One region of the Streptomyces profundus genome, then DNA from elsewhere that is predicted to be linked to it. Evidence: riboswitches for the same ligand, from Rfam matches in the RefSeq annotation. Region 1 holds a riboswitch; each other region holds the start of a gene.
The links. A riboswitch is a leader RNA that binds a small molecule or an ion and turns the genes downstream of it on or off. The one in region 1 is predicted to bind cobalamin.
Positions count from the first base shown of each region.

Region 2: it holds a riboswitch for cobalamin, as region 1 does, so the genes downstream of both, cimA (citramalate synthase) here and K4G22_RS27240 (MSCRAMM family adhesin SdrC) in region 1, are expected to answer to the same signal.
Region 3: it holds a riboswitch for cobalamin, as region 1 does, so the genes downstream of both, K4G22_RS23165 (SCO2321 family membrane protein) here and K4G22_RS27240 (MSCRAMM family adhesin SdrC) in region 1, are expected to answer to the same signal.

Region 1 is NZ_CP082362.1:6,298,581-6,305,783, forward strand. It holds gene K4G22_RS27235 (hypothetical protein) at 1-373, opposite strand, end outside; gene K4G22_RS27240 (MSCRAMM family adhesin SdrC) at 370-3,558, opposite strand; adenosylcobalamin (AdoCbl) riboswitch at 3,687-3,828, opposite strand; gene K4G22_RS27245 (helix-turn-helix transcriptional regulator) at 5,046-7,203, shown strand, end outside.
Region 2 is NZ_CP082362.1:7,000,595-7,007,797, forward strand. It holds gene K4G22_RS29375 (PQQ-dependent sugar dehydrogenase) at 1-5, shown strand, start outside; gene K4G22_RS29380 (pyridoxal phosphate-dependent aminotransferase) at 90-1,391, opposite strand; cobalamin riboswitch at 1,609-1,746, shown strand; gene cimA (citramalate synthase) at 2,037-3,647, shown strand; gene K4G22_RS29390 (Lrp/AsnC family transcriptional regulator) at 3,773-4,261, shown strand; gene K4G22_RS29395 (helix-turn-helix domain-containing protein) at 4,299-4,664, opposite strand; gene K4G22_RS29400 (cytochrome P450) at 5,312-6,568, opposite strand; gene K4G22_RS29405 (aldo/keto reductase) at 6,690-7,203, opposite strand, start outside.
Region 3 is NZ_CP082362.1:5,234,159-5,241,361, reverse strand. It holds gene K4G22_RS23185 (DUF5336 domain-containing protein) at 77-856, shown strand; gene K4G22_RS23180 (prenyltransferase/squalene oxidase repeat-containing protein) at 944-2,011, opposite strand; gene K4G22_RS23175 (class I SAM-dependent methyltransferase) at 1,998-2,774, opposite strand; gene K4G22_RS23170 (glycosyltransferase family 4 protein) at 2,860-4,152, opposite strand; cobalamin riboswitch at 4,357-4,476, shown strand; gene K4G22_RS23165 (SCO2321 family membrane protein) at 4,599-6,641, shown strand; gene K4G22_RS23160 (SCO2322 family protein) at 6,638-7,203, shown strand, end outside.

The sequences.
Region 1 (7,203 bases):
CCTCGTTGTCCTCGATCGGGATCTCCTCGACCGCCGAGGGCCGGTTCTCGATGCGGCAGACGAACGACTCACCCCACCGCTGCACCCCGGCGATCTGGAACCCCGCGCCCTTCAGCGCGTCAAGCCCGGTGCCCCGGGTACCCGAGGGATAGCAGCGCACGATGGTGGTCCCGCCCAGCTCCTGGAAGTCGATCACCACCGTCACGCCGGTGCCGTTCTCGCAGAACCCCGGCTGCCCCTTGCTGTGGTCGATGGCCCGCGCCGCCGGCGCGGGCCCCAGCAGCGCCGCGAACAGCACGGCCACCGCCATCAGCCCCAGCAGCCTCGCCCAGGGCACGTTCGGAAGGGCCTTCACGTTCGGGAGGGACGTCACGCTGCCACCGCCTTGCGTGTCTTGATCCGGTTGATGAGATGACGCACCGCGAAGAGCAGCGCCACGGCGACGGCGAACCCGCCGGCCACAAGACCGGAGATCGTCCAGGCCGACAGGCCGTCGTCGGCCGCCCCCGCGCCGGGCCGGCCGTCGCCCGACCGGTCGGCCGCGTCCACGGCGGCGGAACCGCCCGTTGTCACGGGGGAGTCGGGGGCGCTGGTCCAGGAGGCGCCGGCCACGCCAGGGGCCACGGCGATGCTGGTCGGCAGCTCGCTCTCCGCGCCGGGCTCCGGCGCGATGCCGCCGTCCTCGCCGAGCAGGCCGCCCAACGAGCGCGCGGTGTCCGAGACATCGATCCCGGCCGCCTGCCGAGCGCCGGCGAGGGCGGCGCTCAGCACGATGTCGGCCTCGCCGTCGTCGCCCACGACCAGGCCGTCGGCGCCGGGCGCGGCGTTCAACGCCGCGACGGCCGCGGCGAGGGCCTCGCCGCGCTCGGGCGTGACCTCGCCCCCGCCGTCCGGCGCGTGGCCGGCCAGGGCCTCGACCGCCAGGGCGGTGGCGAACGGGTCGCCCTCGCCCTCGCCTTCGCCTTCGTCGGCGTCGGCGTCGGCGGTCAGGGTTTCGGGGAAGGTCCCGTCGCCGCGCTGCGCCTCGACCAGCACGGCGAGCGGCGCCGCGTTCGCGGAGCCGCCGTCGGCGGTGGTCGCGAGCGTGGCCCAGGCGTGCCGGCGGGTCCCGTCGGAGGGGTCGGCATAGGTTCCGACGTCGACGAACCGCCCGTCCTCCGTCCGCAACGCGGCCAACTGGTCGCTGAGTTCCTGCGCGGTGTCCTGCGCGGTGTCCTGCGCGGACGGCGCTCCGCCGCCACTGCCGGCGTCCGCCACGTTCCCGGCGGAGCCGGACCCCTCGGCGTCACCGGTCGCCCCGTCGCTGTCGCTGTCGCCGCCGGCGGGGCCGGACGTGTCGGCTGTGTCGCCATCGGCGGAGCCGGAGCCCTCCGGGTCGCCGCTGTCGCCGGCTTCGCCGTTGCTGCCAGTGCTGGACCCGTTGGTGTGACCGCTCGCAGCGTTGCTGCCGCCGTCGGTATCGCCGTTCCCGGCGGTGCCGGATCCCTCGGCGTCACCGTGGGCGCTGGCCGGGCCGTCGCCGCGGGAGGCGGTATCCGCCGCGTTCCCGGCGGAGCCGGAGCCTTCGGCGTGACCGGTCGCCCCGTCGCTGCCGCCGCCGTTGCCGGCGGGGCCGGACGTGTCGGCTGTGTCGCCGTCGGCGGAGCCCGAGCCCTCCGGGTCGCCGTTGTCGCCGGCTTCGCCGTTGCTGCCGCCGTCGGCATCGCCGTTCCCAGCGGTGCCGGATCCCTCGGCGTCGCCGTTGTCGCTGGCCGGGCCGTCGCCGCCGGAGGCGTCGTCGCTGCTACCACCGCCGGAGGCGTCCTCGGCGTCGCCGTTGGCGCTTCGGTTCAGGAAGCCGGCGATGAGGCGGAGTTTGGCGAGGGGTTCGGCGTAGGCGGCGTCGGACTCCTCGTAGGGGGCGCCGTGGGCGTAGGCCGCGATCGCCTCCGGGGTCAGCAGGAACTCCGTGGCGCGGGCGACCGCTTCGGGCTGTTCGTCGAGGGTGCGCAGCGCCAGCACCAGGTCAGCGGTGGCGTCGTAGTCGACGTAGGTCTCGCCGTCCTGGACGATCTCGACGTGGTCGCCGTTGGACAGCTGCCCCGCCAGGTAGGCGCCGAGGCGGCCGGCCGGGGTGTCGGAGCCTGGTTCGGCCGCGTTCTCCTCGGGGACCACGACCTCGCCGCCGTCCGTACCGGGGGGCGGGGGAGGGGGACGGTCGCCGTCCGGCCAGCCGCCAGGCTCGTCCGTGCGGCCGGCGCCGCGTTCGCCGCCGTCCGAAGTGCCGTCGCCGCCACGGGAGTCGCCGGGGTCGTCGGCGGGGTCGCGCGGGGTCTCGCCGGACGGCGGGGGTGACGGCGGCGGGTCCTCGCCGTCGCCTGGGCCGGGGTTCGGGGGTGGGGTCAGGCCCCGGGTCAGCTCGTGGAAGCCGGTCCCGGCGAGGCCGAGGGACGCCTGCGCGGTGGCCCGGATCCAGGTGTCGGTGCCGACCATGCCGCCGGTGCGGGCCGCCTGGTAGTCCTCGGGGGTGTAGGCGATGGCGCCGATCTGGTCGGCGAGCGCGTTGTCCGCGTCGGAGTCGGCGTTGACCTGTGCCGCGCGCAGGTAGTCCCGTCCTCGGGTCACCGATCCGCCGGCGCCGCCGGCGTCGGCGAGTGCCTGGACGATGAGGCCCGTGCTGTTGGTGTTGGGCGCCTCGGTGCTGACGCCGCCACCCCAACCGCCGTTGTCCGCCTGGTTGGTGCGCAGCCACTCCACGGTGCGGCCGATGGGCTCGTCGAGCCCGGCGGCGCCGGCGGCGCGGGCGGCCAGCATCGCGGAGAGGGCGAGGCCCGTCGTGTCGCCGTCCGGCGCGGACTGGCCGAACTCCCTGCCCTCGTCGCAGGTGGAGAGCTTCTGCCCGCGTTCGTTGACGTGGTCGCCGGTCTCGTCGGTGGGGATGTAGCCGAAGAAGACGCGGAAGTAGCCCTCGGAGCACTGCTGGCTGAGCAGCCGGTCGATGGCCAGCTGGTCGTTCTCGCCGACGCCGGCGAGGCCGATGACGGCCAGCGACTGGCCGAACATGTTGGCGTTGTTGCTGACGAAGCCGGCGAAGTCCGGGTTCTTGGAGTAGTCGCTGATCCGGCCCTTGTCCGGGCCCGAGCGCATGATCGCGTCGCGGGTCTCGGCGACCATGTCGTAGCCGCCGAAGTCGCGCGGGTCGCGGTCGGCGACCTCGGCCGCCACCAGGACCTTGGCCGCGGCGCCGCCGACGATGATGGCGTCGTAGCCCTGGCCGGGCACCAGGCCGTCCCAGGTGAAGTAGTCGCTGGCGTGCCGCTGGTCGTCCAGATGGTCGACGATCGGGTCGGCCAACGCGCCGTCCCCCGAGGCGTGCAGCGCGAACAGGGTGTCGATCATCAGCCCGTAGTCGGGCAGCGTGCCGCCCAGCGGGTTGCGGAGGGTGCCGTCGTCGTCGAGTTGGTCGGCCAGCCATCGGCCGCTGCTGCTCGCCGCTGCCCCGTCGTTCGACGCGTGGGCGGTAGGGGCGGCGGATCCGCCGGTGAGGACCAGCCCGACCAGCAGGAAGGTGGTCAGCAACGCGACCAGATGCCTGGGGGGCCTGGGGAGCCGGGGAACCGGTCTCCCCGACGTGTCAACCGACCGCGACATCTCTTCCATCCCCCATCTCTTGCGAGAAGACGAGGGGAACGGCGCGGGAGGCCGGATGTCACCCCCCTGTTTTCGCGACAGCGGTCCGACGAACCCCCCATGCGGTAACCCGACTCGCCACGTCGTCGTGGCCCACGGTTGCGCGACAGTGCCGGACTTGGACCGGCTTCCCCGTCATGGGAGGTGATATGGAGTTCTCTTCACACGAACTGAACAAGCGTAGCAGCCGCCCTCCGGGGAGCGGTGGTTCGCTGCCCGGCGTCCGGGAGGCGGCGCCTCCCGGGGTGTGGCGGCCGGGCCCTCCCGCTGTCCCGCCCGCGATCCGATGTTCGCGGCGGCGAACATTCGTGCGATCGTCCGGTGTCCCCCCGGCCTCCCGGGCGTCGACGGGCAAAAGACGTCGGGGAGTTGATGTAATGTGAGCACATAGTGGGCCATGGGTCGTCCGCTGCCGTCCGGTTCCCAGTCGTCGCGAATTATTAATCTTCGTGCAGTAGACTGCGCGCTTTCCCGGATTGTTGCTGTGGTATGGAGCCCCGTCGAGGGCCCATCCTCTTTGTTTCGTTCGCCGGTTGCCAATACACGTGCGAACACGTTGTGATTCGGACATTGTTCCCGGGGGCGGCACGCCGTGGTTATGGTGGTCGCTGACCCACCGTCGGACGTTGATCTTCGCGTGCCTTAACGCCGGGGACGGTAGCGGATGTGACCTCCTTTTCCCGCCGTTCCTCGGTGCGCCCGTTTCGGGGGCGCGGTCGCCTGTGCGCCGGCGGGTTCGGAGTGCTGGGGGCGCGGGCCGAAGCGGACGCCGGCCGGTCTGCGCCGGCGTGCGATCGGCGTACGCCCGGGCGCGGTTGGCGCGGAACGTCCCGAAGGTCTCCGGTCCGTGATCGCGAAGGTCGCGGGCCCGCGGGGGCGGCCGGAGGCGTCGCGCCGCGGTCGGCCCGACGCGCGCCCCGAGGGCACTTCACGGAGAAAGCGGAACGCGTCCTCGCGTATCCAGGGAATGTCCATATTGGTCCGCAGAGTCGGTTGAAATCTGACATCGAGGGAAAAATAATCCCGCATATCGCGGATTGGTGTTACATGAATGTGACGAGCTTCATGCTGGGCCCTCGTTGCGCCTGTCGGGCTTGCCTGGCGTTTACCTGCTCTGAGAGGATCACTTCAAATTCCTTGAAGGACCGAGCAGTTGACCACTGCTGCGGGTCGGCCTGATCCGCGTCTTTCTCAAGATCCTTCGAGTCGAATCCGTCTACACCGTAGATAAAGCTGTCAGGGGGCCAGCCGGATGATCGCTGTGGGTTCATTGACTTGCAATCCAAGTGCATGGAGTGCCGCAGTAGCAGTTGCAAAACTTTTGTGCAGATCTTATTCATGCGCCGTCCAGAGGTATGAAGGGGCGGTGGCGCGTGATGTCTGACGGTACCGCTTCCGAGTATCGCGACCTCATCGAACGTCAGGGGCAGTCCCGCGTCCTTTCCGACGCGTTGACCGCCTGCCGCACGCGGCGATCCGGGGGACTCGTCCTCGTCGAGGGCGGGTTCGGCACCGGCAAGTCCACGCTGTTGCGACGCGTGCGTTCGCAGGCCCAGTATCAGGGCTTCACCGTGCTGCGGGCCCGTGGCAACGTCGAGGAGAGCGCCTTCTCCTACGGGGTGGCGCGGCAACTCGTGGAACCCCTGCTGGACCAGGCCGTCTCCCGGGACGACGACACCGCGTTGTCAGGAGCCATGACCGCCGCGGTCCACCTCCTCGGCTGGGAGAAGTACGGCCGGGGAACGGAGGAGGAGACCCTCCTCCCCCTCGGGCTCCGCGGCCTGCTGGCCGAACTCGCCAGGCGCCGCCCGCTTCTGCTGCTGGTCGACGACCTGCACTGGGCCGACGCCGCCTCGTTGCGCCTGATCCGCGCCCTGGCCACGGACCCGGGGACCCGCTCGGTCCTGTGCTGCGCCACGGCCGCACGGCCCGGCAGGGCCGACCTCACCCAGCTCACCGTGGCCTTCGAACAGGCGTCGCGGCTGAGCCGGTTGAGCCTGCCCGCCCTCAGCGAGGAGGGCGTCGGCAAGTTCCTCGACGGCGTCGTGGGGCCGGTCGACGCCGAAACCGCCCACGCCTGCTTCGAGGCCACCGGCGGCAACCCGTTCCTCCTCCACGAGCTCGTCGAGGAACTGCGCGGAGCCGGCCATGTCGAGGCGTTCTCGGCGCCGGGCCGCATCGCCCGCACGGGCACCGGCAACGTGGCGCGCTCCACCCTCACCTGGATCGAGCACGCCGCGCCGGGCCAGGCCAGGAACGCCAGCGCCGTGGCCCGCGCCCTCGCCGTCCTCCGGACGGCGAGCGACACCGCGCAACTGGCCGCCGTCGCCGACCTCGGCCCCGCCGAGACCGCCGACGCCGTCCGCGCCCTGCGGGCCCTCGGCGTGCTGGCGCCCGGCACACCCCTGCGGTTCGTCTCCCCGATGGTCCGCAACGCGCTCTACCAACAGCTGCCACAGGCGCTCCGCTACCGTCTCCACTACGCGGCGGCGGAGGCCCTGGAGGCCGCCGAGGCGGAGCCCAGGCAGGTCGCTGAGCACCTCAGATACGGGCCGCCGAGGCAGAGCGGCCGGTCGGCCATCCTGCTGGTCGCCGCCGGTGGCGCGGCGCTCGGCGAGGGCGACTACGCCTCGGCCATGGAGTTCTACCGCGCCGCCCTGCGCGAGCCGGTGCCCGAACGGGCGCTGCCCACGCTGCTGGCCGGGCTCGGCGAGGCCGAGCTGCGCAGCGGCGACACCGCCGGACTCGACCGGCTCAGGCGCGCGGCGGAGCTCACCAGGGAGCCGGACCGCAGGGCCGCGATCGCCCTCCGGCTCAGCAGCGCGCTGAGCGTCGCCGTCCGCTACGGGGAGGCGCTCGACGTGCTGCGCGCGGCCCACGAGGTCATCGGCGGCGGGCACGGCGAGCTCACCCGCCGGGTCGCCGAGGAACAGGCCAGGATCACGGAGCTGCTGCCAGCGATGCGCGCGCTCGTGACCCCCACCGCCCCGCGGGGGCAGGACCAGAGCGCCGACTCCCAGGGCGAGCGCGTCCAACGGGCCTACGAGGCGCTGATCGTCGGCCGGAGCGCCGACCAGGTCACCCGGCTCTGCCAGGAGGTGCTCACCGACCGCGTGACGGTGCACGCCGGTGACGGGGGCGCCCGCGCCCCCTGGCTCATCGCCTTCTGCCTGGTGCACTGCTGCCGCTACGCCGAGGCCAGAACGGTGCTCGACGGCGCCATCCAGCAGGTCGAGGCGCTCGGCGACCACCGCGCGCTCAGCGACCTGCGGGCCCTGCGCGCCTACGCCAACGCCAAGGGCGGCACCCTCGCCGAGGCGGAGGGCGACGCCCGCGCCGCGCTGCGCGGGAGCGCCGCCGGCCAGCCCCTCGGCCTGGGGCGGCCCTACGCCGTCCTGGCGCTGGTCTCGGTAAGTCTCGAACGCCATCAGATCGCGCTCGCCGAGCGCGCCCTCGATCGCTATGGCGCCGTCCCTGAACCCCCCTACCAGGCCGCGTTCATCCCGCTGTTGACGGCCAGGGCGCGGGTGCGGC
Region 2 (7,203 bases), 700 kb from region 1:
CCTGACGGCGCGTCGGTGGCCACCGACCGGCCCGGGCCCGCCGCACCACGGTGCGGCGGGCCCCGCCGTCCCTCCGGGCGCGCGCCCCGTCAGTCGGGGACCACGTCCGCCGCGCGTGCGACGGCGTCCCGCGGTTGCGCGCCGGGCCTGGCGGTGACGGCGGCGAGCGCGTCGCCGAGATGGCGCAGCGCCGCGTCGATCCACGGCAGCCCCTCCGGCTCGGGCGACGCCAACGCCGCGAGCCGGTCCCGCTCCGTCTCCCCGTAGAGCAGCCCGGTCGCGATCCGCAGAGTCAGCGTGGAGGCGGGATCCCCGAACGCGCTGCCGGGCAGCGCGGCGACGCCGTGCCGCTCCAACAGGGTGGTGGCCAACGCCGCGCTGGTCGTGACGCCGCGCGCCCGGAGCGGCCGGCCGACGGGGGCGAAGTCGGGGTAGAGATAGAAGCCGCCCCGCGGCGGACGGCAGCGCGCGCCGGCGGCCACCAGCCGGGTGTGCGCCGCTTCGGCGACCCGCGCGTGCAGCTGCCGCGCCCGTGTCACATACGCCGTGATCTCGGGTGGTTCACGCAGCGCGTGGACGGCCACGGCCTGCATGGGCGCGGCCAGGCTGGACCAGATCTCGCTGGCGATCCCGGTCAGCCGCTCGCCGAGGCGCCGCCCCCACGGGCCGGCCGGCAGCCGCGCGAAGCCGACGCGCCAGCCGCCCACCGCGAGGGACTTGCTCAACCCGCTGGTGACCACGGTCTGTTCCCAGCCGAGCGTGGCCGGGCTCGGCACCGGCCCTCGATGGCCCAGCTCGGCGTAGATCTCGTCGCTGATCACCGTCAGGCCCCGGCGGGCCGCCACGGCCAGCACCGAGGCGATCCGCTGCTCGTCGGCGACGGTGCCGGTGGGGTTGTCCGGCACGGTCAGGACCAGCACCCCGGGGCGCGCGCCCGCCGCCTCGGCCCGGCGCAGCGACAGTTCCAGCAGCTCGGGCGCGGGGATGCCGCCGGCGTCCGCGGGGATGGGCACCTCGATCACTCGGCGGCCCAGCAGGGCGGCCTGCGCCGTGTAGGAGACCCAGGAGGGGCGGGGCAGCACCACATCCCCCTCCAACGCGGCCAGCAGGGCGAAGAGCAGGGGCTTGCTGCCCGGTGCGAAGAGCACCTGCTCGGGCTCGGTGGCCAGCCCACGGCGGCCGAACCAGCCGGCCGCCGCCTCTCTGGCCTCCGGCGAACCGACCACCGGCCCATAGCCGCTGCGGCCCGCGGAGGCGGCGAGCACCTCGGTGAGCCCGGGGGCGACGGGCAGCCCGGCCTCGCCGAAGCCCAGGTGGAGCGTCGCCAGCCCGGCCGCCCGTCGCGCCCGCACGGCCTCGTCGATCGCCAGCGTCGCGGAGTGCGCTGTCAAGGGGAACCACTCCTGTCCTGTGGTGGGTCGGCCGCCGGGAGCGAGGGGGCCGCCCCGGCACGGCCAGACGCGTCCGCCCATCCTTCCAGCCACCCACCCCCCGTCGGGGGCACCGACGCGCCCTCGTACGGGGTGAGTCGAAAGCCGCGTATCGCTCCCAAGCGCGTTGGTTACGGACAAACGGCGGTACCTGACAGGGGGGTAGGAAAACCCAACAGGGGTCCGCCGGGCGGGGATTCCCTGCTAATCTGTGGGGAAAGCGCCTGCGAAGTGGGGAAGCCGGTGAGAATCCGGCGCGGTCCCGCCACTGTGACCCGACGAAAGTCGGGAAGCCAGATTGCCGCTCGCAGGTATCACGCGAAGCCCACGAGGATGGAGCTGAAACGTCATGGGTTCCCTGCTGCCCTCACGACATCGTGCCCCGCGCCGCGCGCGGTGTCTCCCCCTATGCTCCCGCTCGTCCCCATCGGGCAGGATCCCGAGGTGAGGGCGCTGTAGCGCCGCACCTCCGTGCTTCCTCCCCCGGGCCGTGACAACCGGCCCTGGTGTGTTCCCGATTCACCTCATCCGGCGTTCCAGCATGCCGGAATTCAATCCGTGGCTCGATTCTTCGTCGAAGTCGAGTGGGCGAGACTGGGAAATTCAATGCGTACACAACCGGCGGGGGCTCCCCTGCTCGATTCCTTTCACATCTATGACACCACGCTGCGCGACGGTGCCCAACAGGAGGGAATATCCTATTCGGTCACCGAGAAACTCGCGGTGGCCAGGCTCCTGGACTCCCTGGGGGTCGGCTTCATCGAGGGCGGCTGGCCAGGCGCGTTGCCCAGGGACACCGAGTTCTTCCGGCGCGCGGCGGCCGGTGAACTCACCCTGCGGCACGCGGCGCTCGCGGCGTTCGGCAGCACCAGGAAGGCGGGCACCAGGGCCGATCGGGATCCGCAGGTGCGCGCGCTGCTCGACTCCGAGGCGCCCGTCGTCACGCTCGTCGCCAAGGCGGACCGGCGGCATATCGAACGGGCGCTGCGCACCGACCCGGCGGAGAACCGCGCGATGATCGCGGACACCGTGCGCCTGCTGGTCGCCGAGGGACGTCGCGTCTTCCTGGACGCCGAGCACTTCTTCGACGGCTACCAGCACGATCCGGACACCGCGCTCGGGGTGCTGGACGCGGCGGCCGAGGCGGGCGCGGACGTGCTGGTGCTCTGCGACACCAACGGCGGGAACCTGCCGCTGCGGCTGGCCGAGACGGTCGAGACGGTGCGGGCGCGGACCGGCCTGCGGCTCGGCATCCACTGCCAGGACGACACCGGATGCGCCGTGGCCAACACCGTCGCCGCCGTGGCGGCCGGCGTCACCCATGTGCAGTGCACCGCCAACGGCTACGGCGAACGCGCGGGCAACGCCGACCTCTTCGCCGTGATCGGGAACCTGGTGACCAAGCTGGATCTGCCGGTGCTGCCGGAGGGGCGGCTCGGCGCGCTGGTCGGCGCGGCGGAGGCGATCGCCGCACTGGCGGACATCGCCGACGACCCGCACCAGCCGTATGTGGGCGCCTCGGCGTTCACCCACAAGGCGGGGCTGCACGCCAGCGGTGTCAAGGCCGATCCGGAGCTCTACAACCACATCGACCCCCTGGTGGTCGGGAACGGGATGCGCGTCCTGGTCACCGAGATGGCGGGCCGGGCGAGCCTGGAGCTGAAGGGGGCCGAGCTGGGCCTGGATCTCCGGGCGGATCCCGACGCCCTGACCCGGTCCATCGCGCGGGTGAAGGAACTGGAGGCGGCCGGCTGGTCGTTCGAGGCGGCCGACGCCTCGTTGGAGCTGCTGCTCCGCGCCGAACTCGCCGTCGGCACGCCCAGGGAGCGGCCCGCGGACTTCCGTCCGGTGTGGCACCGGGTGGTGTCGGAGCACCGCGCGGACGGCACGGTCGTCTCCGAGGCCACCGTCGGTCTGCGGGTCGGCACCGAACGCGCTGAGGCCACGGCGTCGGGGGAGGGGCCGGTGCGCGCGCTGGAGGCCGCGCTGCGGCGGGCGCTCGCGCCCCAGCTGCCGTGGCTGGACACCTGGACGCTGTCCTCCTATCAGATCAGGGTCCTGGACGAGGGCTCCCGGGCGCGGGTCCTGGCCGTCTCCCACGACGGGGAGCGGGAGTGGACCACGGTCGGCGCGAACGCCAGCGTGATCGAGGCCGCGGTGCTGGCGCTCGCCGACGCCGTCGCCTTCCAGGCGACCCGCCTCGCGCGCGGCGGCTGAGCCGGGGATCGCGGGGGCCCTCGCCCCGCCGTCCGGCGCGGGCGCCGAGCGCGGCGGCCGGCCCCGCCCGTCACCATGGGCCGGCCCCGCACCTGCCCGAGGAACAGGCCAGGGAGAGACGTCTGTTGAGCACTGTGAGAACCGGGGCGCGCGTCGACGCGACGGACGCGCGCGTGCTGGCGGCGCTGGCCGAGGAGCCGCGCGCCACGGTCCTGGCGCTGGCGCAGCGCCTCGGCCTGTCCCGCAACACCGTCCAGGCGCGGCTCGCCAAGCTGGAGCGCGCCGGGGTGCTGCGGTCCTTCGAGCGCCGGATCGATCCGGCCGCCCTGGGGCGGCCGTTGACCGCCTTTGTCACGGCCGAGGTGGAGCAGCGCCGGCTCGCCGAGGTCGCCGGGGCGCTCGCCGGGATCGACGAGGTGGTCGAGGTGATCGGCGTCAGCGGCGACATGGACCTGCTGATCCGGGTGATCGCCACCGACGCCGAGGACCTCTACCGGGTCGCCGGCAGCGTCCTGGCCTGCCCCGGAGTGGTGCGCACGAGCACCGCGTTGGCGATGCGCGAGCTGATTCCGTTCCGGCTGACAGGTCTGCTCGCCCGGCTCGCCGAACGCTGAGCGCCGCCGGGCCCGCCCGCTGGCCCGGCGCCTCGGTTCAGTGGCCGGGGAGGACGGTGCCGGGGCCCCGGCCGACGACGCGCTCCTCCCAGACGGTCTTGGCCCGGCGCCGCAGATGGCTGGGCGGTAGGCCGTAGGCGGCGCGGAAGGCCCGGCTGAAGTGGGCGCTGTCGGTGAAACCCCAGCGGCCGGCGATGGCCTGGATGGGGTGGGCGAACATCGCCGCGTCGGTCAGGTCCCGCCAACAGCCCTCAAGGCGCTGCTGGCGTATCCAGGCGGCGACGGTGAGGCCGTGCTGGTGGAAGAGCCGATGCAGATAGCGGAGCGAGATGTGATGGGCGCGCGCCACGCTGCGCGGGGTCAGCTCCGAGTCGCCCAGATGTTCCCGTATGTAGCTCTGCACACAGAGGAACAAACTCTGTTGCGGTGGTGCGCCGGAAAAGGACAAAGCATTGTCCGGCTGCCCCGTCAAGAGGGCGGTCAGACCGTCAAGTGGCGCGCCCAGCGCGCCCTCCGGAGTTAATCGATGCGTGGTCACCGGGGGAGTGGGACCACCGCTCGGCGGCGGCAGCGAGACGGCGGTATCCGCATGGACGAGTTCCATCAGCGCTGCCCATCTGTGCCCCGGGCATTGACAGCTGGACATACAAGCCATACCTTCCCCTTGAAACTCTCTTTGCGCTTTTTTGACGCCGGCGGGCAGTGGAGTCGGTGTGGGATTCGGGTTTCCTGGGCAGGGGCGGACAAGGGGAGCAGGGGCGGCGAACGGCGCGGGCTTGTGTCCCTCCGCGGTTCCCCCCGGCCATGGCTGATATGACGTCTGCCCAGGTCAAAGCGGAGGCAGAGGGGAGTGTGGGCCCATAGCGGGCGCCTGACCCCGGGGTGCGGGGGGCGCTATGATCCCGCGCGGGCCGTGGTACAGACGCGGTCGCCCGCGGGTCTCGTCACCAACCGGAAACGGCGTCTCAACGCGTACAACGCCCTCGCCACCTCCAAGCGGATACGTCCCGGAAACCCGTCGACAAGGCCGAACCAATATGTTCCGGATGTTTATCCGGCGGCTGTGCGGCGGCGGCGCCGTGCGGTAATGGGGACGTGTTTGTAACCGGACACAAAATTCGAGACCATGCGCTCCGCCTTTCCGGCGGACTGGAAGTCCTCGTATCTGTCCAGGAGTTCTTCGAACAATGTCTTGATCGTGACTCTGGCGACGCTGTGCCCGACACAGTAGTGGGGTCCGATGCCGAACGCCAGATGCTTGTTCGGTTTCCGCCGTATGTCGAATGTCTCACCTCCGGGAAACTCGTCGTCATCGCGGTTGGCCGACCCCAGCCACACCACCACGGCGTCACCGGCCGCGATCTCGGTGCCGTGGAGCACCAGGTCCCGGGTGGCGTAGCGGAGCATGTGGTTGACGGGGGAGGACCACCGCAGCGACTCCTCGACGGCCGTGGTGTGCACCTCGGGATGCGCCGCCCAGTCCCGCAGCACATCGGTCTCCACGAACTCGGCGAGCACGAAGTTGGGCGCGTGCGGGGTGGTGACGTTGGCGCCGAGGAGCAGGCTGTAGCAGTTGGCGACGATCTCGCTCGGGGACATGTGGCGGCCCTCGAAGCGGGTGGAGATCAGCACGCTCAGCAGATCGTCGCTCAACTGCTCGCGCCGGAAGGAGACCAGGTCCTGGAAGTAGACGAAGAGCTCCCGGTGAGCCGTCGCCAGGGTGGCCTCCTTGCCCCCCGGCTCCTGGTACTCCGGATCGTCCGCAGCGATGCAGGCGGCGGTGAGCCTGGTGAGCCAGGGCCAGTCGGCCCTGGGCAGGCCGATCATGGTGCCGGTCACCGACATCGGCATCTCGATCATCGCCTGGGCGAAGTCGAACACCCCGCCGTCGCCGAGCGGTTCGACGAGTTCGAGCACCAGGTCGCGGATCATGTCGCGCTGCCGGTCCACCGCCCTGAGCGCCAGGGCCTTCTTCAGCCTGGCCTGCATGATGGTGTGGCGCGGCGGGTCCGTCACCACCAACTGCTGGCCGCCGGCCGGATCGTCCATCCCCAGCAGCTCCAGCATCGTGCCCCGCTCCGAGGTGAACAGCTCGGTGTTGCGCAGCACGAACTCCGTGTCGGCGTACTTGACCACGGACCAGAAGCCCCGATCGGCGTCCACCTGGTGCCAGCTCAGGCTGTCCAACGCGCGTAGCCGCGCCCACTCGGGGTGCGGGTCGCCGCCGCTGTAGAGCGTCGGGTCCACGAGATCCGTCGTCCCCAGGCCCACCGGACATCCCGAGGCGGCGGGGCGATGGTTGGTCATGATCGTTCCTCTCGTTCGAAACGTCAGCGGTTCACGACGGGGGAGGACGGCGGGGGAGGACGGCGGCTCGCCGCGCCCAGGGCCTCCGGAGCGATCCCGGGCCCCGGGCGCGGCGCAGGACCTAGAAGGCCCCGTCCAACCTGGCGCGCTGCTCCTGGGTCAGCACCAGGTCCACCGCGGCCAGGCTCTCGTTCAGCTGGGCCACCGAGGAGGCGCCGGTGATCGGGAGCACCGGGATCTCCCCGCCGATGAGCCAGGACAGCACCACCTGGTTGGGCGTCGCGTCGGCCTCCTTGGCCACCTCGCGCAGCGCGGCCAGCCTGATGGGCGTGCCCGGATGCTCGTAGTCGTGCTCGAGGGCCTTGTCCGCCCGCGTGTAACTGCCGGACAGCAGCGGGGAGTAGGCGACCAGCGTCAGCTCGGGGTTCTCCCGCAGGTAGCTCAGCAGGTCTCCGTCGAGAAGCCCCTGGCTGCCGTCCGGGGAGCGCCGGGCCGGCAGGTCGGTGCGCGGCCGGAGATAGCTGTGCTGGTACTGCAACACCTCGTACCCCGGCAGCCCGGCCGTCGCGGCGATCGTCCTGGCGCGCTCCACCTTCCACGCCCAGTGGTTGCTCACCCCGACAAGGCCGACGCCG
Region 3 (7,203 bases), 1.1 Mb from region 1:
TGTTCATCCGTACGATGGGGCTCGCTCCGCCCGACCCGACCCGACCCAAGACGACGAGAACGACAAAGGATCTGATGTGAACAACCGCTCGCTCTCCCGAGGCGACGCAGGAGTTATCGGAGCAGCGGTCCTGCTCTTCATCTTCTCGTTCCTCGACGCTCGCAAGGCGGGCCCCTACAGTGACAACGGCTGGTCCAGCGATTTGTTCCCGCTGCTGCCCTCGCTGACGCTCGCCGGGCTGTTCGGCGCCGGCGCGATCGTGGGTTCCCGTTTCCTGCCCCCGGGCAAGGAGTTCCTGGGGCTGCGCCTGGACCAGTGGGGCATCGCGCTCGCGGTGACCTCGCCGTGGGCCGGGTTCTGGACGCTGGTCGGTGGCCCCGACGGCTATGACGCGGCGGTGGGCCTCATCATGGGCTTCATCTCCTCGCTGGTGCTGGCTGGCTTCGCCGCCGCCACCCCGGTGGTGCCGGCGCTCCAGGCGCCGTTGACCAGCTCCACCCCGTCCCAGCCCGGCCAGGTCGGCCAGCCGGGGCAGCCCTATGGCGCGGGCGTGCAGCAGCCCCAGCAGCCGCAGCAGGGCTACGGCTACCCCGGCGCCCAGCCGCAGGGTGGCTACCAGCAGCCGGGCGCCCCGGCCCAGGCGGCGGCCCCGGACCCGAACTTCCAGCCGTTCTGGTTCGCCGTGCCGGCGGCCAGGCCGCTGTACGGGGAGGACGGTTCGCCCGGCACGGTCGCCGAGTTGACCCCGGGCAACTGGTATCTGGCGGTCGAGCAGCGGGGCCAGACCCTGGTGGCGCAGACCCAGGACGGGCGGCGCGGCGTGCTCCAGGACACCTCGGGCATCCAGCGCGGCTGACGGCCGACGCCGACACCTGACGAACAGCGGCGGGCCCCGCCGGAGTCGAACCTCCGGCGGGGCCCGCCGTCCTGTGCCGAGGGTGCCCTAGCAGCAGTGCGGGTCGAGTCCTTCGGGGAGGGTGTCGCCGCCGAAGACGGTTCTGGTGGGCTGGTCGCCGGTGAGCGCGGCGACGGCCAACAGCACCGAGCCCGCCGTCCAGGTGGTGTGCTCGATCGGCCAGAACGCGTCGTCGGCATAGACGAAACCCGTCCAGTAACGACCGTCCTCGGTCCGTAGCCGACCGATCGAGCGCAGCACCTCGATCGCGCGCGGCTCGTCGCCGCAGGCCCACAGCGCCAGGGCGAGTTCGGCGCTCTCGCCACCCGTCACCCAGGGGTTCTCGCGCACACAGCGCACGCCGAACCCGGGCACCACGAACGTGTCCCACCGCTCGGCCAGCCGGGCGGCGGCGGCCTCGCCGCGCAGCGCCCCGGCCAGCACCGGGTAGTACCAGTCCATGGAGTAGCGGGACTTGTCGAGGAACAGCTCGGGATGGCGGCGCACCGCGTGCCCGAGCCGTCCGGTGGCCATCTCCCAGTCGGGCTGGGCCGCTCCCGCGAGGTCGGCCAGCGCCAGCGCGCAGCGCAGCGCCTGGTAGCCGGAGGCGGAGCCGGTGAGCAGCGCGTCCGGCACGGCCCGCCCGTCCGCCTCGCGCCGCCAGCCGAGTTGCCCGCCGTCCCGTTGGAGCCCCAGCACGAAGGCGACGGCCGCCCGCACCATCGGCCACATGCGGCGGCGGAACGTGTCGTCCCCCGTGCTCAGGTAGTGGTGCAGCACGCCGACCGCCGGGTAGGCGCAGAAGTTGCTCTCCTTGCCCAGGTCGGTGGGGCGCAGCGGATCGCCGTCGGCGTAGGCGGCGTACCAGGAGCCGTCCGGGTTCTGGTGCCGGGCGAGCCAGGCGTAGGCGGCGGCGGCCCGGTCGTGCTCGCCAGCGGTGTCCAGGGCCATGGCGGCCTCGACATGGTCCCAGGGGTCGAGATGGTGGCCCCTGAACCAGGGTATGGCGCCGTCCGGGCGCTGCACCCTGCCGATCCAGCGCGCGGTCTCCTCGGCCTGCGCCTCGGTCAGCACCCCGGGCAGCCCCAACCTGCCGGTGGACTCAGGACGTTCCACGGGCCCGCCCCTCGACGGCCGGCGCCGCCTGCGGCTTGGCGTGCGGCTTGGTGGGCGGCTTGGTGGCGTAGGCGACGAAACTCTTGCCCAGGACGGGGTTGAGCGCGGCCTCGGCGGCGCGGGTGGCCAGGGGCCGCTTCATCAGATCCCAGACCAACAGCTTGTGGTAGGCGCGCACCGGGAGCGCCCGGTCGTTGTCCACGCCCAGCGCGCACTTGAGCCACCAGTACGGCGCGTGCAGCGCGTGCGCGTGGTGGGTGCCGTAGGGACGCAGGCCCGCCTCGCGGAGCCGGCCGAGGAGTTCATCCGCCCGGTAGATCCGGATATGCCCGCCCTCCACCTGGTGGTAGGCGTCGCTCAGCGCCCAGCAGACGCGTTCCGGGCCGTATCTGGGTACCGTCACCGCGATCCGCCCGCCGGGCCGCAGCACCCGGACCGCCTCGGCCAGCAGGCCCTTGTCGTCGGGGATGTGCTCCATCACCTCGGAGACGATCAGCGCGTCGAAGCTGTCGTCGGGGAACGGCAGCGCCAGCGCGTCGCCCTCGACGGCGACGGCGCTGGCGCCGGCCGGTGCCTCGCCCGCGTCCCGCATCGCGGCCAACCAGCCGGCGACCTGCCGCACTTCGGCGCCGTCCTGGTCGAGGGCGACGACCCGCGCGCCGCGTCGGTAGCACTCGAAGGCGTGCCGACCTGCGCCACAGCCCAGGTCGAGGACGCGGTCGCCTGGGGCGAGTGGGAAGCGTGAGAAGTCCACGGTCAGCACGCGGTCAACCCTTTCTCTCGTCGGCCGGCCTGGGCCGGCGTCGGCCGGTGTTCGTCGAACGGGATGGTTGGCTGGACAGGTGCCCCTACGGTCGCCCGGAACGGCCGGGGCGGCCCCCGGCCGCGATCGCGGCCCGGTAGTGGGTGACGGTGGCGCGCGCCGTGTGTTCCCAGGTGAAGCGGGCGAGCACCCGTTCCGACGCCGCGGCGGCCAACCGTTCGCGCAGCGGTGCGTCCCCCAACAGCCGGCCGAGGGCCTCGGCCAGCGCGCCGGCGTCGCCCGGCGGCACGGCCAGACACGTCTCCCCGTCGGGCCCGGTGACCTCGGGGATCGCCCCGCCCGTGGTGGCGACCAACGGGGTGCCGGACGCCATCGCCTCGGCGGCCGGCAGGCAGAAGCCCTCGTAGAGGGAGGGGACGCAGGCGACTTGGGCGCTCCGCACCAGCGAGGCCAGCTCGGTGTCGCTGACACCCTTGACGAACTCGACGGCGCCGCCGAGCCCGAACCGCTCCAACGCGTCCCGCACCGGGCCCGACTCCGGACGGTTGCCCACCACCAGCAGATGCGTCTCGGGGCGTTCGGTGCGCAGCTTGGCCAGCGCCTCGACCAGGAACACCAGGCCCTTGAGCGGGGCGTCGGCGCTCGATGTGGTGATGATCCGGCCCGGCACCCGGGGCGTGGCGGGATCAGGGCGGAAGACCCGGGTGTCGGCGCCTATCGGCACCACCGAGACGCGGTCGGCCGGCACCGCGAAGTCCTCCACGATCTCCCGGCGCGAGGAGCCGGAGACGGTGAGCACGGCGGGCAGCCGCCGGGCGACCCGCCCCTGCATGCGGGTGAAGCCGTACCAGCGACGCAGCGCGTACCGGCGCCGGCGCCCCTCGGCCGCCGCCAGCTCAAGCCGGCGATCGACGGTGATGGGGTGGTGGATGGTGGTGACCAGCGGCAGGCCGAGGCGCCGGCTGCCCAACAGGCCGTAGCCCAGCGTCTGGTTGTCGTGCACCACATCGAACTCGCCGCGCCGCGCGGCGAGTTCGCGGCGGGCGCGGAGCGAGAAGGTGAGCGGCTCGGGGAAGCCGCCGGTCCACATGGTGGCGACCTCAAGGGCGTCGATCCAGTCCCGGTACTCCTTGCGCCCAGGGGTGCGGAACGGGTCCGGCTGCCGGTAGAGGTCCAGGCTGGGCAGCTTGCGCAGCTCGACGCCCGGATCCAGCTCGGGGTAGGGCTGGGCGCCGATCACCTCGACCCGGTGGCCGAGCGCGGCCAGCTCCCGGGAGAGATGCCGGACATAGACGCCCTGGCCGCCGCAGAAGGGGTTCCCCTTGTAACTGAGCAGCGCGATCCTGATCGGGCGATCCGCCCCGGCCTCCGCCGCCACACACGCTCCCTCGGTCTGCCGCCACCTACTCGCGGGTACGGACGAACACTACTCGCCGGGGGTCGGGTGGAATTGCGGCGGGTGGGGCGATTATCGCCCTCCGTCGACGCCCCGCACCAGGCGGCCTCGGGCCGCTCCGGGCTCCGCGCGGCCCCCGGGCCCCGAGCGGCCGGCGGAGGCGGGGAGCGGGGCCGTTAGAGTGAGCCCATCAGTTCACTCACGTGTGGGGAAATTCGGTGCGAATCCGACGCTGACCCGCAGCCGTGAGCGCGACGCCTCCGGCGCCGCGCGAGCCGGAACGCCCACCCGTGAAAGGCACTGGCTTCGGTCGTCGACTCGGCGACCGACACCGTCGAGGAGTACGGCGTCGCGCCCGGTGCCGCGTGACGCGTCGCGGCGTCATGGCGGTTGGCGTGCCGGCGACCGGCACAGCGAAAGGCTTCCGCGTGTTCATCCCCCGCACCTCGTTCAGGGGCGCGCCGCGCGGCGCCGCCGCCCCCGCGCGCGCCACCGGCCCGCGCGGTCGTGCGCGCCGGGCGCGCCTTTGCGCGCTCGCGCTCCCCGGCGCGGGCGCCCTGTTGCTCACCGCGCTGGCGCCGACCGCGCTCGCCGAGGACCCGGTGGCGCCGGCCCCGGCGGAAGCGCCCGAGGCCCTCTTCGGCGACGCCGACCCCAGCTACGACGGGGTGTGGCGGCAGTCCTACGCGCTGCTCGCCCAGCACACCTCGGGCTACACCCCGGCCGAGGAAGCGGTCGACTGGCTGGTCGGCCAGCAGTGCGCGGACGGCTCGTTCCTCGCCTTCCGGGCCGACCCGGGCGAGCCCTGCGCGGACGTCACCGCGTCCGAGTCCAACGCCACGGCGCTGGCCGTGCAGGCCCTGGCGGCCGTGGGCGGCCACGAGGACGCGGTGGACGCCGGCGTCGACTGGCTGACCGGCGTGCAGAACGAGGACGGCGGCTGGGGCTTCTCCCCCGGCGGCGCCAGCGACGCGAACTCAACCGCCGTGGTGGTCGGCGCGCTCGCCGCCGCCGGCGTCGACCCCAACGGGGTGGTGCGCGAGGGCAGTTCGGGCTACTCCGCGCTGGAAGGTCTCCAACTGGGCTGCGAGGCGCCCGAGGAGCAGCGCGGCGCGTTCGCCTGGCAGCCGGACGAGGAGTCCGGCCAGCTGTTCGCCAGCGACATGGCGACGGTGGACGCGGTGTTGGCGTCCTACGGCAGCGGGCTGCTCGTCGCCCCCGGGACCGCGAACACGCCCGTCACCCCGCTGGACTGCGCCGACGACGAGGCGGAGGCGGCGGCCGGGCCGGCCGGCGCCGCCCAACTGGTCGGCGCGCTGGAGCGGGGCGAGGGCCGGCTTGAGTCCACGCCCCCTGGCGGCGAGACCCAGCCGGACTTCGGCACCACGGCTCGCGCGGTGCTGGCCCTGTCGGCCGGCGGCCACCACGAGGAGGCCCAGGCCCCGCTGGAGTGGCTGCGCACCCACCACGCCGAGTGGGCCGACCACGCCACCAACCCGACGGCGCTCGGCCTGCTGGTGCTCGTCGCGCGGGCGACCGACACCTCGCCCACGGACTTCGGCGGCACCAACCTGCTGACCCTGCTGGCGGAACTCGGCCCCGACCCGGCCGAGACCCCCGCCGGCCACAAGGACGCGGCGGACAACGCCTCGGACGACGACGGCATGGGCCCCCTCCCCTGGATCATCGGCGCCGGCCTCCTCGCCGGCATCCTCATCGGCACCCTCCTCAGCTTCCGCCGCAAAGCGGCAGCCGCCGACGACGCGACAGCCTGCGAGGGCGACGGCCCCCGTCCGGCGAACGCCGAGGACGACGACGCGGCCGACGTGACCGACGGCGACAAGCCGACCGAGGCCGCCACGACGGGCAACGGCCCGGCTGACGACGCCAAGGCCACCGCGGCCAACACCGAAGACGGCGACGGCGACAACACCCGACCGGCGAACGCCGCCGTGGACGGCGACGAGCTCGCCACCGCGACCGACGGCGGCAACGGCAGCACCCGCCCGGCTGGCGCCGACGACCTGACGGACACCGAAGACGGCGAGGAGTCCGCCACTGCCGCCGGCAACGGCGGTCCGGCGAACGCCGAGGACGACGACGCCCGTTCGGTAACCACCGAGAACGGCGACGAACCGACAGCCACTGCCGCAACCGCCAGCGGCGCGGCCGAAGCGACCGACGGCGACAAGCCGACCGAGGCCGCCACGGCTGCCGCCGAAGGCGCCCGTCTGGCGAACGCCGAGGACAACGACGAGCCCACCACCACTACCGGCGACGGCCCCGCCGACGCCGGCGAGGCGGACGCCGCCGAAGGCGCCGTGGACGGCGACGACGAGCCGCCCGCCACCGCCGGCAAGGCGAACGGCGAGGCGGACGCCGGCGACAGCCCGGGCGGCAGTGGCGGGCGGAGTCAGCCGGACCCCGGAAACGGCGGCGAGAGTCAGCCGGACCCCGGAAACGGGCGGTGAGCAGGGGCCTGGCGCGTCTGCTGGTGGGCCTGTCGTTCGCCCTCGGGGCGCTGGGGGCAGCGCCCAGCGCCACCGCCGAGGAGCAGGCGTACCGCTACTGGTCGTTCTGGACCTGGGAGCCGGACGCGTCGGAGTGGGTGTACGCCGACCAGGGGCCGGGGACGCTGCGGCCGGCGGACGGGGCCGTGGTCGGGTTCAGGTTCGGGGTCAGCGGCGAGGCCGGGGACAGGAAGGCGCCGCGTGGGGAGACCGATGCGGCGCTGGTCTGCGACCCGGCGGCCGAGGAGCCGGCCGTCGTGCTCGTGCTCGACTTCGGCAGCGAGACGGACGCGCCCGGGGAGGCGACGCCGCCGGCGGCCCGCGCCGAGTGCGTGGAGCTGCCGTCGGGGGCGACGGTCGCCGAGTTGCTGGCCGAGGCGGCGCCGCCGCTCCGGTACGACCAGGCGGGGCTGCTCTGCGGCATCGCCGGCTATCCGGAGCGTGGCTGCGGCGAGGCGGTGGCCGAAGCCGACGAGGGTTCGGGGGACGGGAGTTCGGCCACCGCCCCGCTGCTGGTCGGGGT